Regions from separate parts of the Streptomyces sp. NPDC053493 genome, predicted to be linked through region 1. Evidence: riboswitches for the same ligand, from Rfam matches in the RefSeq annotation. Region 1 holds a riboswitch; each other region holds the start of a gene.
What was found. A riboswitch is a leader RNA that binds a small molecule or an ion and turns the genes downstream of it on or off. The one in region 1 is predicted to bind cyclic di-AMP.
Positions count from the first base shown of each region.

Region 1 (4,229 bases):
GCTCGATGACGGCGAGAACGGCCTTCTCCACGCCCTTGCCCTGGTAACGGTTGGGGTCACCGTCGCGAAGCTCGAGGGCCTCGAACGCACCGGTGGAGGCACCGGACGGGACGGCAGCACGGCCGGTGCTGCCGTCGTCGAGGCCGACCTCGACCTCGACCGTGGGGTTGCCTCGGGAGTCCAGGATTTCCCGGGCTACGACGACGTCGATGGACGGCACGAGCATCTCCTTCTGGGATGTGACGCTGGTTGTGACGCATGCGGCAAGGTCTCGTTCGCCTTGCGACAAGAGCCTAACCGGCCCGGGGGCTCCGACCGGCCGGGCGCCCGCCCGCTGGGACGAAAAAGGACCCGAGGGCATGCATCTCGGGACGAAAGACCCGGTTACCAATCAGTAGATTCCGGTCGTAAGAAACCGGTCCGGAGCAGCTGCTCCGGACCGGTTCCTTCCACTCACCGCGGGGTCTGCCGCCGGCCGGCGCCGGCGGGCGGTACTACTTCAGGTGGAGCTGCTGACCCGGGTAGATGAGGTCGGCGTCCTGGACGATGTCCTTGTTGAGCTCGAAGAGCTTCTGCCAGCCGCCCTTGACGCCGTGCGCCTGGGCGATCTTGCTGAGGGTGTCGCCGGAGACGACCTTGTACTCGCCGTCGCCCTTCTTGACCTTCTTGCCGGTCGGGGTGGTGACAGTCTGCTTCGAGGCGGCGCTCTTGGGAGCGGTGCGCTTCTCGCTGCGGGTGGTCGGCTGCTCGGTGGAGCGCTTCGGGGTGGTCTTCGGGGCGGCCGGCTTGGGGGCGGCGGCCGTGGCGGAGCCACCGTCGTAGGAGGCGCCGGACAGGCCCACGCCGCAGCTCGGCCAGGCACCCTTGCCCTGGCTCGCGAGGACCTTCTCGGCGACCGCGATCTGCTGGGACTTGGAGGCCTGGTCGGCGGTCGGGGCGTAGGCGGTGCCGCCGTACGCGGCCCAGGTGGAGGCCGAGAACTGCAGGCCGCCGTAGTAGCCGTTGCCCGTGTTGATGGACCAGTTGCCGCCGGACTCGCACTGGGCGACGGCGTCCCACTCGGCGCTGGTGGCGGCCGAGGCGGTGCCGGCGGCCATCAGCGGGGCCGCGACGGCGACGCCGGCGGCACCGGCCAGCGCGAGGGCGCGGGCGGCCTTGGAGGAACGACGGTGTTTGCCCTTGCCGGAAAGCAGCATGGAGGTTCTCCTCACCGACGCCTACGAGGTGAGCTGTCGGGTTCGGGCCTGTGAGTTGCCCGGCCGCGTGACCTAGCACGCGGCTTCACCCCAAGCCGATCGTCGGCCGTCTGTCTCAACGGCCGGGGCCGGCGCTTACCTTGGGTCCCCCGCTCCTGCCTTCGGCGCTTGCGCGACGACTGTTCCCGTCGGTCGGCGGCAGGATTCGGCGGACCGGTCGACGGGGCCCGCGGTGGCGAGCGGTCCTGACCGTAGACACAGACCCGGGGGAAGTTCAAAGACCATCAACCCGGAAAAATCGCCCCTACTTGCGCCCCGTCAGGGTGTGTTTGCGCAGGTGAGGGGCGATTCGGACAAACTTTGCGGACGTGACACGCCAGTTCGGGAAGAGAGACCCATGTCTCACTTGCACAGAACGGACATTCAGGGCCGGTTCGCCGTCCTGACTAGGCGTCGGACCCGGCCGTCCCGAGGTTCAGTTCCAGGCTCTGACCAGGGAGGATGAGGTCGGGATCGGTGCCGACCGTCTTCTTGTTGTGGTCGTAGAGGGCGGTCCAGCCGCCGAGCAGGCCGTTCTCCTCCGCAATGCCCGAAAGACTGTCACCCGGCTTGACGGTGTATTCGTCCGCCTTGTCCGAGGTGCCCGTATTTCCGGCCGGCGCGCCGTCGGTCGGAGCGGCGTGACGTCCCGATTCGGGCGTGGTGTCCGTTGCGCCCGGTTCTTCTGTCGCGGCGTCACCCCGGTGCTTGCCGGTGCCGGGCGTCGTCGACTCCGGCGCACCGGGCGTAACGGATGCGTCCGGCGTGACGGGCGTACCGGGCGCGGCGGGAGAGGTGGGGCTCGTGGGCGCCTGGGGCGCGGTCGTCGCCTGGCCGGGCGTGACGGTGGATCCGGCCGAGGGCGCCGTGCCCGGCGCGGACGGGGTGGCCGGGGTCGCGGGCGTGGCCGGCGTGGTCACCGGCGCCGAGGGCGCCGCGGAGGTCGCACCGGATCCGGCCGGCAGGCCGTCGGTGCGGTTCGACTCCGGAAGCGGTCCCGTGGACTCCTTGGGCGCGGCGCCCGGGCCCGGGTCGACGCCCGGCGCCTTGCCGTCCTTCTTCAGGCCGGCGATCGGGGCGCAGGTGGCCCACTGGGTGTCGCCGGCGGCGAAGGCCTTCTCGGCGACGGCGATCTGCTGGGCGCGGCTGGCGAGGTCCGCGCTCGGGGCGTAGGCGAGGCCGCCGTGGCGCTCCCAGCCCTCCTGGGTGAACTGCAGGCCGCCGTAGAGGCCGTTGCCGAAGTTGGCGCTCCAGGCGCCGCCCGACTCGCACTCGGCGACCCGGTCCCATGTCGCCGCGTCTGCTGCGGAGGCCGACCCGGTGGCGAGCAGCGGCAGCGCCATGGCCGAGCCGGTGACCCCCGCCGCGACGACGAGTGCGGGGGCCTGGCGGGGTCTGCGGTGACGTCCGTTCCCGGAGCGCATGCGGAGTGCCTTTCGCGTGACTGCTGAGACTGCGGGTGAACGTAGCGGCATTCGAACGCGCGTCACAAGTCGATGCAGCAGAGATCACGCGAAGATCACATTTCTGACGGAGCGTCAATTTTCTTCGGTGCGACGCTCCGGGGCGAACTCCACCGGAAGGGTACGAAGGCCGCGCATGATGAGCCCGCCGCGCCAGCGCAGTTCCGCCGGATCGGCCCCAAGTCGCAGGTCCGGCAGGCGTTTCAGCAGCGTCGCCAGCGCCGTCTGCCCCTCCAGCCGGGCCAGCGGCGCGCCCAGGCAGTAGTGGATGCCGTGCCCGTAGCCGAGGTGCTGGTTGTCGCGCCGCGCCAGGTCCAGGGTGTCCGGCTCCGCGAACCGCGCGGGATCGCGGTCCGCGGCCGCCAGCACCACTAGGACCGGGTCGCCGGCCCGGATCTCCTGCCCGCCGACGGTCAGGTCCTCGGTGGCGAACCGCCAGGTCGCCAGCTCCACCGGCCCGTCGTACCGCAGCAGCTCCTCGACACCGGTCTCCAGCAGGCCCGTGTCGCCCGCGGCGAGCGCGTCCTGGAGGCGGCGGCGCTGCTCCGGGTGGCGCAGCAGCGCGTAGACGCCGTTGCCGATCAGGTTCACGGTCGTCTCGAAGCCGGCGAAGAGAAGGATGAAGGCCATCGCGACGACCTCGTTCTCGGTCAGGTGCTCGCCGTGGTCCGAGGCCCGGATGAGCCCGGAGATCAGGTCGTCGTCCCCTTCGTGCCGCAGGCCCTCCCGCTTCTTGTGGATGAGCTCGGCGAGATAGCCGCGCATCTTCTTCACCGACCGCGCCACCCCGCCGCGCGGTCCGCCGCCGTGCCGGATCATCATCCCGGCCCAGTCCCGGAAGTCGTCCTGGTCCTCGCGCGGCACGCCCAGCAGGTCGCAGATGGCGTAGATCGGCAGCGGGAACGCGAACTCGTGGATCAGGTCCGCCTCGCCGCGCTCCGCGAAGCCGTCGATCAGCCGGTCGGTCAGCTCCTGCACCCGCGGCGCGAACTCCGCGACCCGGCGCGGCGTGAACGCCTTCGACACCAGCCGGCGCAGCCGGGTGTGGTCCGGCGGGTCGATGTTGAGCAGATGCGTCATCAGCTCGGCCTTGCGCTCGCCCGGGATCCCCGTCCTGCCCCTGGCGTGCGCCGGCTCGTCGTGGTGCGCCGGGTTCTTCGAGAGCCGCTGGTCCGCCAGCGCCTGCCGCGCGTCCGCGTACCGCGTCACCAGCCACGCCTCCACCCCGCTCGGCAGCGTGGCCCTGTGCACGGGCGCGTGCTCCCTCAGCCAGGCGTACGCCGGATACGGATCGGTGGCGAACTCCCAGGTGAACAGCTCGGGCGCGGGAGGTACGGAGGGGTTTCCTGGGGTGGTGCTCACCTTCCGACCGTACAACTGTCAGTGCCGGTGTGTAGCGTCCAGCCCCTCGACAGCACACAGGGAGAAAGGGATCTTCATGAACACGGACACCGTGATCTCCGCGGACGGCACGGCCATCGCCTACGAGCGTCAGGGCTCCGGTCCGGCCGTCGTCCTCGTCGGAGGGGCC
Region 1 covers NZ_JBITXS010000013.1:52,307-56,535, forward strand. The annotation lists gene eno (phosphopyruvate hydratase) at 1-220, opposite strand, end outside; gene ACIGO8_RS29425 (transglycosylase family protein) at 495-1,196, opposite strand; cyclic di-AMP (ydaO/yuaA leader) riboswitch at 1,200-1,373, opposite strand; gene ACIGO8_RS29430 (transglycosylase family protein) at 1,643-2,659, opposite strand; gene ACIGO8_RS29435 (cytochrome P450) at 2,774-4,060, opposite strand; gene ACIGO8_RS29440 (alpha/beta fold hydrolase) at 4,137-4,229, shown strand, end outside.

Region 2 (4,229 bases), on a different contig from region 1:
TCGACGCGCACGCCGACCACCCCGGCGTACGGGTCTCCCTCGAGGTGCCGGTCTCCCGGCTGCCCAAGGCCCTCGGCCTGCTGTCCGAGGCCCTGATCGCCCCGGCCTTCGCCGAGAACGAGATCGAGCGACTGGTGCGCAACCGGCTCGACGAGATCCCGCACGAGACGGCCAACCCGGCCCGCCGCGCGGCCAAGCAGCTCTCCAAGGAGCTGTTCCCGGCCGACTCGCGGATGTCCCGGCCCCGCCAGGGCACCGAGGAGACCGTCGAGGCGATCGACGCCGCCGCCGTCCGCGCCTTCTTCGACGCGCACGTGCGGCCGGCCGCCGCCACCGCCGTGGTCGTCGGCGACCTCACCGACGTCGACCTGGACAAGGTGCTCGCCGAGACCCTGGGCGCCTGGACGGGCTCGCCGGCCGCGCCGCGCCCCATGCCGCCCATCACGGCCGACGACACCGGACGGGTCGTCATCGTGGACCGCCCCGGCGCCGTTCAGACCCAGATGCTGATCGGCCGCGTCGGCCCGGACCGCCACGACCGCGTCTGGGCGGCCCAGGTGCTCGGCACGTACTGCCTCGGCGGCACCCTCACCTCCCGCCTGGACCGCGTCCTGCGCGAGGAGAAGGGCTACACCTACGGCGTGCGCGCCTTCGGACAGGTGCTGCGCTCCGACGGCGAGGGCAACGGCGCCTCCCTGCTCGCCATCAGCGGCTCGGTCGACACGCCCAACACCGGCCCGGCGCTCGACGACCTGTGGAAGGTGCTGCGCACCCTCGCCGCCGAGGGCCTGACGGACGCCGAGCGGGACGTGGCCGTGCAGAACCTGGTCGGCGTCGCCCCGCTCAAGTACGAGACCGCCGCCTCCGTCGCCGGCACGCTGGCCGACCAGGTCGAGCAGCACCTCCCCGACGACTACCAGGCGCGGTTGTACGCGCGGCTCGCCGAGACGGGCACGGTGGAGGCGACCGCGGCCGTCGTCAACGCCTTCCCGGTGGACCGGCTCGTCACCGTCCTGGTGGGCGACGCGTCGCAGATCGAGGAGCCCGTGCGGGCCCTCGGCATCGGTGAAGTGACCGTCGCCACCGGCTGATTGAGCCGCCGTCACGTGGCAGCGAGGAGTCGGCGCGACGGCGACGAGAAGGAGGACCCCGGCGAACCGGATCGCCAGGGTCCTCCTTTATGTCCGGATTGCTGGAGGGTGTGATCGTATGCCCTGTGGCATGTCTAACAAAGTGGGTGCTCTGTTTGGCGATTGACGGAAGGTCCGCCTAGCGTCGATCCGGCTGTCCGCCCGTTGTACGACGCCGCGCCCGCGGCAACGGACAGTCATCGCCGAGTCCCCGCAAGGCGCGAGCCTGGGGAGCCGGGGACCCGTACGCAGTCCCTGGGGTGAATCGGACGCCTTCGCGCGACGCGGAGGGGCCCGTAGGAGACCTTCCTGCTCCGAACCCGTCAGCTAACCCGGTAGGCGAGAGGGAAGGAAAGGATCAGCCACTACATGGCGTTCACCCGTGCCACCGGGAAGCATCGTGGTCCGAGCCGTCTGACGCGCCGTGGCGCCGGCATCGCCGGCGTGGCGACGCTCGCCACCACCGGCGTCATCGGCACCCTCGCCTCCCCGGCGCTCGCCGCCGACACGGAGACGACCTCCGTCGAGGACACCGGTCTCACCCAGGTGATCACCGAGGAGTCCCTCGCCGAGCGGGTCGACGCCCAGGCCGACGCGCAGGAGAAGGAGGCCTACGAGGCCGCCGCCCGCGCCAAGGCCGCCGCCGAGGCGAAGCGCAAGGCCGAGGCCCGCGCCAAGGAGGTCCGCGCCGCCAAGGAGCGCGCCGCCCGCGAGGCCGAGCGCAAGCGCCTCAACTCCTTCCAGCTCCCCGTCGCCGGCTCGTACGTGAGCACCGGCTACCAGACCGGCGGCTCGCTCTGGTCCTCCGGCCACCACTCCGGCATCGACTTCCACGCCTCCTACGGCACCAGGGTCGTCTCCGTCGGCTCCGGCACCGTCGTCGAGGCCGGCTGGGGCGGCGCGTACGGCAACAACATCGTCATCCGGATGAACGACGGCACGTACACCCAGTACGGCCACCTCTCCGCCATCCACGTCCACGTCGGCCAGACGGTCACGCCGGGCGAGCAGATCGGCGTCTCCGGCTCGTCCGGCAACTCCACCGGCCCGCACCTCCACTTCGAGGCGCGCACCACCGCGGAGTACGGCTCCGACATCAACCCCGTCGCCTACCTCCGCGCCCGCGGCGTCGACGTCTGACCGACTCGGCGTCCGAATGCCTGAAGAAGCCCCGGCTCGTTCGAGCCGGGGCTTTTTGCATTCCCTGTCACCGGGCGGCATCGGAAATTCCGGCGTCCTGCAATAGAGTCGCCGGACAGATGCCGCTCGATGGGGATTCGCGCGGACGAAAGCGGAGGTCGGACATGCGCATTCCCGCGCACTCGGTATGCACGGCGATCCGGGACGACATCGTCTCCGGGGTCCTCGAGCGGGGCACCCGGCTGACCGAGGACCGTCTCGCCCGCCGTTACGGCGTCTCCCGCGTCCCGGTCCGCGAGGCCCTGCGCACGCTGGAGTCCGAGGGCTTCGTCGTCAGCCGGCGCCACGCCGGCGCCCATGTCGCCGAGCCCACCGAGCAGGAGGCCGCCGACCTGCTCGACATGCGCTCGCTGCTGGAGCCGCTGGGCGCCGCCCGGGCCGCGCAGCGGCGCACCGAGGCCCACCTCAAGGTGCTGCGCGGCCTGGTCAGACTGGGTCAGGAGCGGGCCGGACGCGGCCGCGGCGAGGATCTGGCCTCGCTCGGCGGCTGGTTCCACGAGACCCTCGCGCAGGCCTCCGGCAGCCCGCCGCTCACGGCGCTGCTCACCCAGCTGCGGCACAAGATCGACTGGATGTACGCGGTCGAGCCGGCCGTCCGGCCGGTGGAGGCCTGGGCCGAGCACGGCGCCATCGTGGACGCCGTCGCGCGCGGCGACGCCGAGCGGGCCCGCGCCCTGACCGCGCTGCACGTGGAGCGGGCGGCCCCGCTGCACCGGCTGAAACGGCCCGAGCGGGCGCGTGTGAGGGTTTCGCAACATGCCGTAAACAGTGCGGGACCGGGGAATTAACACCCGGGCCGTATAAAAGTCGGGCGCTTAATTCCGGGCCGTCGTTTCCGATAACCGGCCCTGTTTCGTGCTGCCCTGAATTCGGCGGCCGACGTCGTTTTCCGCCTTTTCGGGACCGGCTCGGGCTTTTCGGGACCGGCCCGGGTCGGCGGGTGAGGAAAAGGCCGCGCCCGGCCGGGGATCCGGCGGGACGCGGCCTCGTGCGATCCGTCGTCGGGGAGGAGACGGGTCAGACGGTCTCGGGAAGCTCCTCGAGACCCTCGGCGACCAGCTTCGCCAGGCGGTCGAGCGCGACCTCGGCGCCGTCGGCGTCCGAGGCGAGCACGATCTCCTCGCCACCCTGGGCACCCAGGCCGAGCACCGCGAGCATGGAAGCGGCGTTGACCGGGTTGCCTTCGGCCTTGGCGATCGTCACGGGGACGCCGGCGGCCGTGGCGGCACGGACGAAGATGGAGGCGGGACGGGCGTGCAGGCCCTCGGCCCAGCCGACGTTGACGCGGCGCTCAGCCATGGTGGTTGCCCTTCAACTTTCAGCGGTTGTCTAGACCAGTCTCTCATGGGTGACGAGGTGCTCCTGCCGAGCTCCGGCCCCCGGCGGGACGGCCCTTCGGTGCTCCCTACCTTGCCCGGCGGCCACCCCGTGCGCGACCGGTGCCACCGTCGTACCCCGGCCGTAGGCTGGCCCCATGCAGAGCGCGTCGGAACAGTCGGGTCAGCCGGAGCACGCGTACCCCGACCACTGGGAAGCGGACGTGGTCCTCCGGGACGGCGGCACCGCGCGCATCAGGCCCATCACCACCGACGACGCCGACCGCCTGGTCAGCTTCTACGAGCAGGTCTCGGACGAGTCGAAGTACTACCGCTTCTTCGCGCCCTACCCGCGCCTGTCCGCCAAGGACGTCCACCGCTTCACCCACCACGACTTCGTGGACCGGGTGGGACTCGCGGCGACGGTCGGCGGCGAGTTCATCGCCACCGTGCGCTACGACCGCATCAACGAGCACGGACGGCCCGCCACCGCTCCCGCCGACGAGGCCGAGGTCGCCTTCCTCGTCCAGGACGCCCACCAGGGACGGGGCGTGGCCTCGGCCCTGCTCGAACACATCGCGGC
Region 2 covers NZ_JBITXS010000009.1:123,637-127,865, forward strand. The annotation lists gene ACIGO8_RS24620 (M16 family metallopeptidase) at 1-1,091, shown strand, start outside; cyclic di-AMP (ydaO/yuaA leader) riboswitch at 1,322-1,487, shown strand; gene ACIGO8_RS24625 (M23 family metallopeptidase) at 1,500-2,270, shown strand; gene ACIGO8_RS24630 (GntR family transcriptional regulator) at 2,435-3,118, shown strand; gene ACIGO8_RS24635 (HPr family phosphocarrier protein) at 3,348-3,629, opposite strand; gene ACIGO8_RS24640 (GNAT family N-acetyltransferase) at 3,805-4,229, shown strand, end outside.
Region 2: it holds a riboswitch for cyclic di-AMP, as region 1 does, so the genes downstream of both, ACIGO8_RS24625 (M23 family metallopeptidase) here and ACIGO8_RS29425 (transglycosylase family protein) in region 1, are expected to answer to the same signal.

Region 3 (4,229 bases), on a different contig from region 1:
CGGCACGGCGGCGACCACGGCGCTGTTCGTGGTCTCGGCGCTGGTGGCGCTCGCCGGACAGTTGCGGATCACCGCCTGGTGCCGGGCGCGGCTCACCCGCGAGCGGTGCCTGGTGCTCGGGCTGGCCCTGATGGGTGCGGCGTTCCTGGTGCCGGCCGCGCTGGGCCGGTCGCTGCTGGGGCTGCTGGTGTGCGCGGCGGTCCTGGCGGTCGCGAACGCGGTGCTCTACCCGTACGAGATGGACACGGTCGTCGCGCTGTCCCGGGGCCGCTGGGTCGCCACCCACTACGGGCTCTACAACACGGTGTGCGGGATCGGCATCACGGTGGGGAACCTGGGGACGGGCGTGCTGCTCGACGTGACGGGCCGGTCGTCGGTGACGTGGCTGGTGCTGTGCGCGGTCGGCCTCGGCTGCGCGGCGGCCATGGCGGCGCTGGCCAGGGGCGGGCGGCTCGCCGTACGCCAACCGGCGGAGGAGGAGTCGCCGAGCCGGCCGGCCTGACGCCACCCTGGGACGGGTACGGGTCGGTCCGCGGCCGGGCACGTCCAGGCGGGAGAGCACAGGTGGCGCGAGCGGCGCAGGGGCGCGACCCGGAGCCGGGGTCCGGCCCCGGGCCGCGGTCCGGGTCGGACTCGGGGTCGGTCTCCGGGGCGGGCGGCGGCGCTCCGGGCGGGCACGGTGCTCCGGGCGCTCCGGGCGCGTACCGGGGCGCGCGGCGCTTCATCCGGGCGCTGCCGCCGTTGGTGATCGTCGGCGGGGTGGTGTACGACCTGGCGACGCCGCCCACCTACACCGCGGCCCCGCTGTTCTCGGCCGCGCCGCTGATCGCCGCCCCGTTCTTCTCCACCCTGACGACGCTGCTCACCGGCATCGCCGCCGTCCTCGCGAGCGTCGGGCTGCACGTCTACAACGAGACGGTGGACCAGATCCCGGCGCTCACGGAGACGCTGACGGTCCTCACCGTCTCGGCGCTGGCGCTGCTGATCAACCGGGTCGTACGGCGCAGCGGCGAACGGCTCGCCTCGGCGCGGGTGATCGCGGAGACGGCGCAGAAGGCGGTGCTGCCGACGCCGGCGGCGCGGATCGGCGGGCTGCAGATCGCGGCCCGGTACGAGGCGGCGCAGGCGGACGCGTTCATCGGCGGCGACCTGTTCGCGGTGCAGGACACCCCGTACGGGGTGCGGTTGGTGGTCGGCGACGTACGGGGCAAGGGGCTCGACGCGGTGGAGGCGGTGGCGGTGGTCATCGGCGCCTTCCGGGAGGCGGCCGAGCAGGAGTCCACGCTGGAGGGCGTGGCGGCGCGTCTGGAGCGGGCGCTGGCCCGGGAGGGCACCCGGCGCGACGGGCTCGACGCCTTCGAGGGCTTCACCACCGCCGTCCTGGCCGAGATCCCGGGTGGCGACCGGACCGTACGGGTGGTCAACCGCGGCCATCCGGAGCCGCTGCTGCTGCACGCGGACGGGGCGGCGCAGGTGCTGCGGCCGAGCGAGGCGGCGTTGCCGCTGGGGATGGGAGAGCTGGCGGTGTGGCCCGACCGGGCCGAGGAGACGCCGTATCCGCCGGGCGCGACGCTCCTCTTCTACACGGACGGCCTGTCGGAGGCGCGGGACGCGCACGGTGAGTTCTACGACCCGCGGGAGCGGCTCGCCGGGCGGATCTTCCCGGGGCCGGAGGAGCTGCTCGACGCGCTCGTGGCGGACGTGCGCCGGCACACGGGCGGTGGTGCGACGGACGACATGGCGCTGCTCGCGGTGAGCCGTCCGGCGGTGGGGCAGCCGGAGCGGCGCCGGACGATGCCGGTGGTGCCGCCGGGTGGTGACCGGTCGTAGTCGAAGGGTCTCCCTCCGATAACAATTGACTCAACGTCAGTTTGAAGGTGTGTCGGCGATGTGTCGGCGGCCTCTTCTGAACGGTGGTCAACTCGGGACATAGCCTCACAATTCAGTGAATGATCAAGGGGAACGGCTTGGAATCGAGTGGCCGCGTCTATTAACGTTCGATAACGCAGCGCGGTCGTCCCAGCCGTCGCAAGAGACGGCACCGTGCGCGCGCGCCGAATCCCGTAAGGGAACCGGGGAACCACCACTTGGGGTGAATCGGGCCCCACCGCACTCGTGCGGCACGCCCGTAGGAGACCTTCCTGCTCCGAACCCGTCAGCTAACCCGGTAGGCGAGAAGGAAGGAAAGGAGAGCGCCTCCGTGGCGTCCAACACCCCTGCTCCCGAAAACCCCTTCGACTATTTCGGCGCTCCCGGTCCGGCGGGCGCCGCCGAGGGCCCGGGCGGCGGCGAGGAGTGGAACCCCACCGAGGACTCCCTGCGGGACCGGGGCCGCTCGGGCGGCCGCCACCGCGTGGTCAAGCAGCGCTCCAACTTCGCCCGCTCCTCCACCGTGCTCGGTGTCGGCGTGATCGCCGCCGTCGGCGCCGGCGGCCTGGCCACCGCCCAGCAGAAGCCGCCGGTCTCGATAGCGCTGCCGGACGTCGACCTGCCGGACGTCCACCTGCCCGACGCCTCCGACCTGCCGGGCGTCGGCGGTCTGATCGGCGGACACGACGAGGACGAGGGCGGCTCCGAGGCGACCGGGGCGGGGAACAACACCCAGCCGCTGACCGCCCTCACCTACACCACGGCCGACCAGGCGGGCACGGGCTCGGCCGGCGGCACCGGCGCCGCGCAGGCCGGGGCCACCCGGACCGACGCCGGCGAGGCGCTGCGCGCCCGCATCCTCCAGCAGGCCGAGCAGCAGCAGGCCGCCGCGGACGCCGAGGCGAAGGCCGCCGCGGAGAAGGCCGCGGCGGAGAAGGCGGCGGCGGAGGCCGAGGCCAAGGCCGACGCGGCGGAGAAGGCGGCCGCCGAGGCGAAGAAGAAGGCCGAGGAGGAGGCCGCGGCGAAGGCCGAGGCCGAGCGCCTGGCCAGGCTCGCCGCGAGCTACGCGCTGCCGACGTCCTCGTACACGATCACCTCGACCTACGGCGAGGCCGGCTCGATGTGGTCCTCCGGCCACCACACCGGCCTGGACTTCGCCGCGCCCACCGGCACGCCGGTGAAGGCGGTCCACGGCGCCACCGTGAAGTCGGCCGGCTGGTCCGGCGCGTACGGCTACCGGATCGTGCTGGAGCTCGAGGACGGCACCGAGGTCTGGTACTGCCACCTCTCCTCCATGACGGTCGGCGCCGGCCAGTCCGTCGGCACCGGCGACACCATCGGCCGCGTCGGCGCCACCGGCAACGTCACCGGCCCCCACCTCCACCTGGAGGTCCACACGCCGTCCGGCGCGGGCATGGACCCGGCGGACTGGCTCCGCTCCAAGGGCCTGAGCATCTGAGGCCCAGCCGGCTGCTCTAGCTCCGGTACGGGTTGTAGCCGCCGTAGTCGAGGTACTGCGGCGGCGACCACACCCGGCCGGTGGCCCGGGCCGCGTACGTCAGCGCCGGCGAGGCGACCTGCCGGCGCTGCCACAGGTGGTGCAGCAGCTCCTGCTCGCGGGCCGTGAAGTCCGGCGCCGCCTGCCCGCGCCGGGCCCGGTGGCGCAGGAACGCCAGGGTCGTCGCGAACGCCTCGTACTCGCCGACCGCCTGGGCGCCGGGCTTGCCGAGGCTGCGGGCGGCGTAACCGCGGGCCAGCGAGCGGGCCCGCATCGAGGAGAGCGCGAGCGGTTCATCGGGAGCGAGCCAGCCGGCCGTCGCGTAGGCCGGAAGCTCGCCGGATATCGTGCGCAGCTCCTTCTGCCGGCTCCATATCGCGAGCCAGGTCAGCAGGGCGAAGACCGGCACCATGAACATGCCGTAGACCAGCAGGAACGCCAGCGGGTGGAAGCTGGCCGAGCCGTTCCACAGCGCGTGCATGCCCATGGCGAGCAGCAGGCCGCCCAGCGGCAGCAGCACCAGACGGGTGCGGCGGGCCCGGGCGGTGGCGCCGAGCAGCGCGGCGAAGCCGAAGCCGAGGCCGGTGAGCGAGGTGAACAGCGGGTGGGCGAACGGGGACATGATGACCCGGACGAAGAACGTGCCCACCGTCACCGAGCCGAGGCCGTCGGAGCCGAACTCCTGGTCCTCGCCGAAGGCGTTGCCCAGATAGAGGATGTTCTCGGTGAAGGCGAAGCCGGTGGCGGTGAAGCCGGCGTAGACCAGCCCGTCGACCGGGCCCGTGAAGTCCCGGCGCCGGAACAGGAAGAGCAGCAGCACGGCGGCGCCCTTGGCGGTCTCCTCCACGACCGGCGCGACGGC
Region 3 covers NZ_JBITXS010000025.1:8,193-12,421, forward strand. The annotation lists gene ACIGO8_RS33905 (MFS transporter) at 1-502, shown strand, start outside; gene ACIGO8_RS33910 (PP2C family protein-serine/threonine phosphatase) at 760-1,830, shown strand; cyclic di-AMP (ydaO/yuaA leader) riboswitch at 2,043-2,189, shown strand; gene ACIGO8_RS33915 (M23 family metallopeptidase) at 2,201-3,328, shown strand; gene ACIGO8_RS33920 (PrsW family intramembrane metalloprotease) at 3,345-4,229, opposite strand, start outside.
Region 3: it holds a riboswitch for cyclic di-AMP, as region 1 does, so the genes downstream of both, ACIGO8_RS33915 (M23 family metallopeptidase) here and ACIGO8_RS29425 (transglycosylase family protein) in region 1, are expected to answer to the same signal.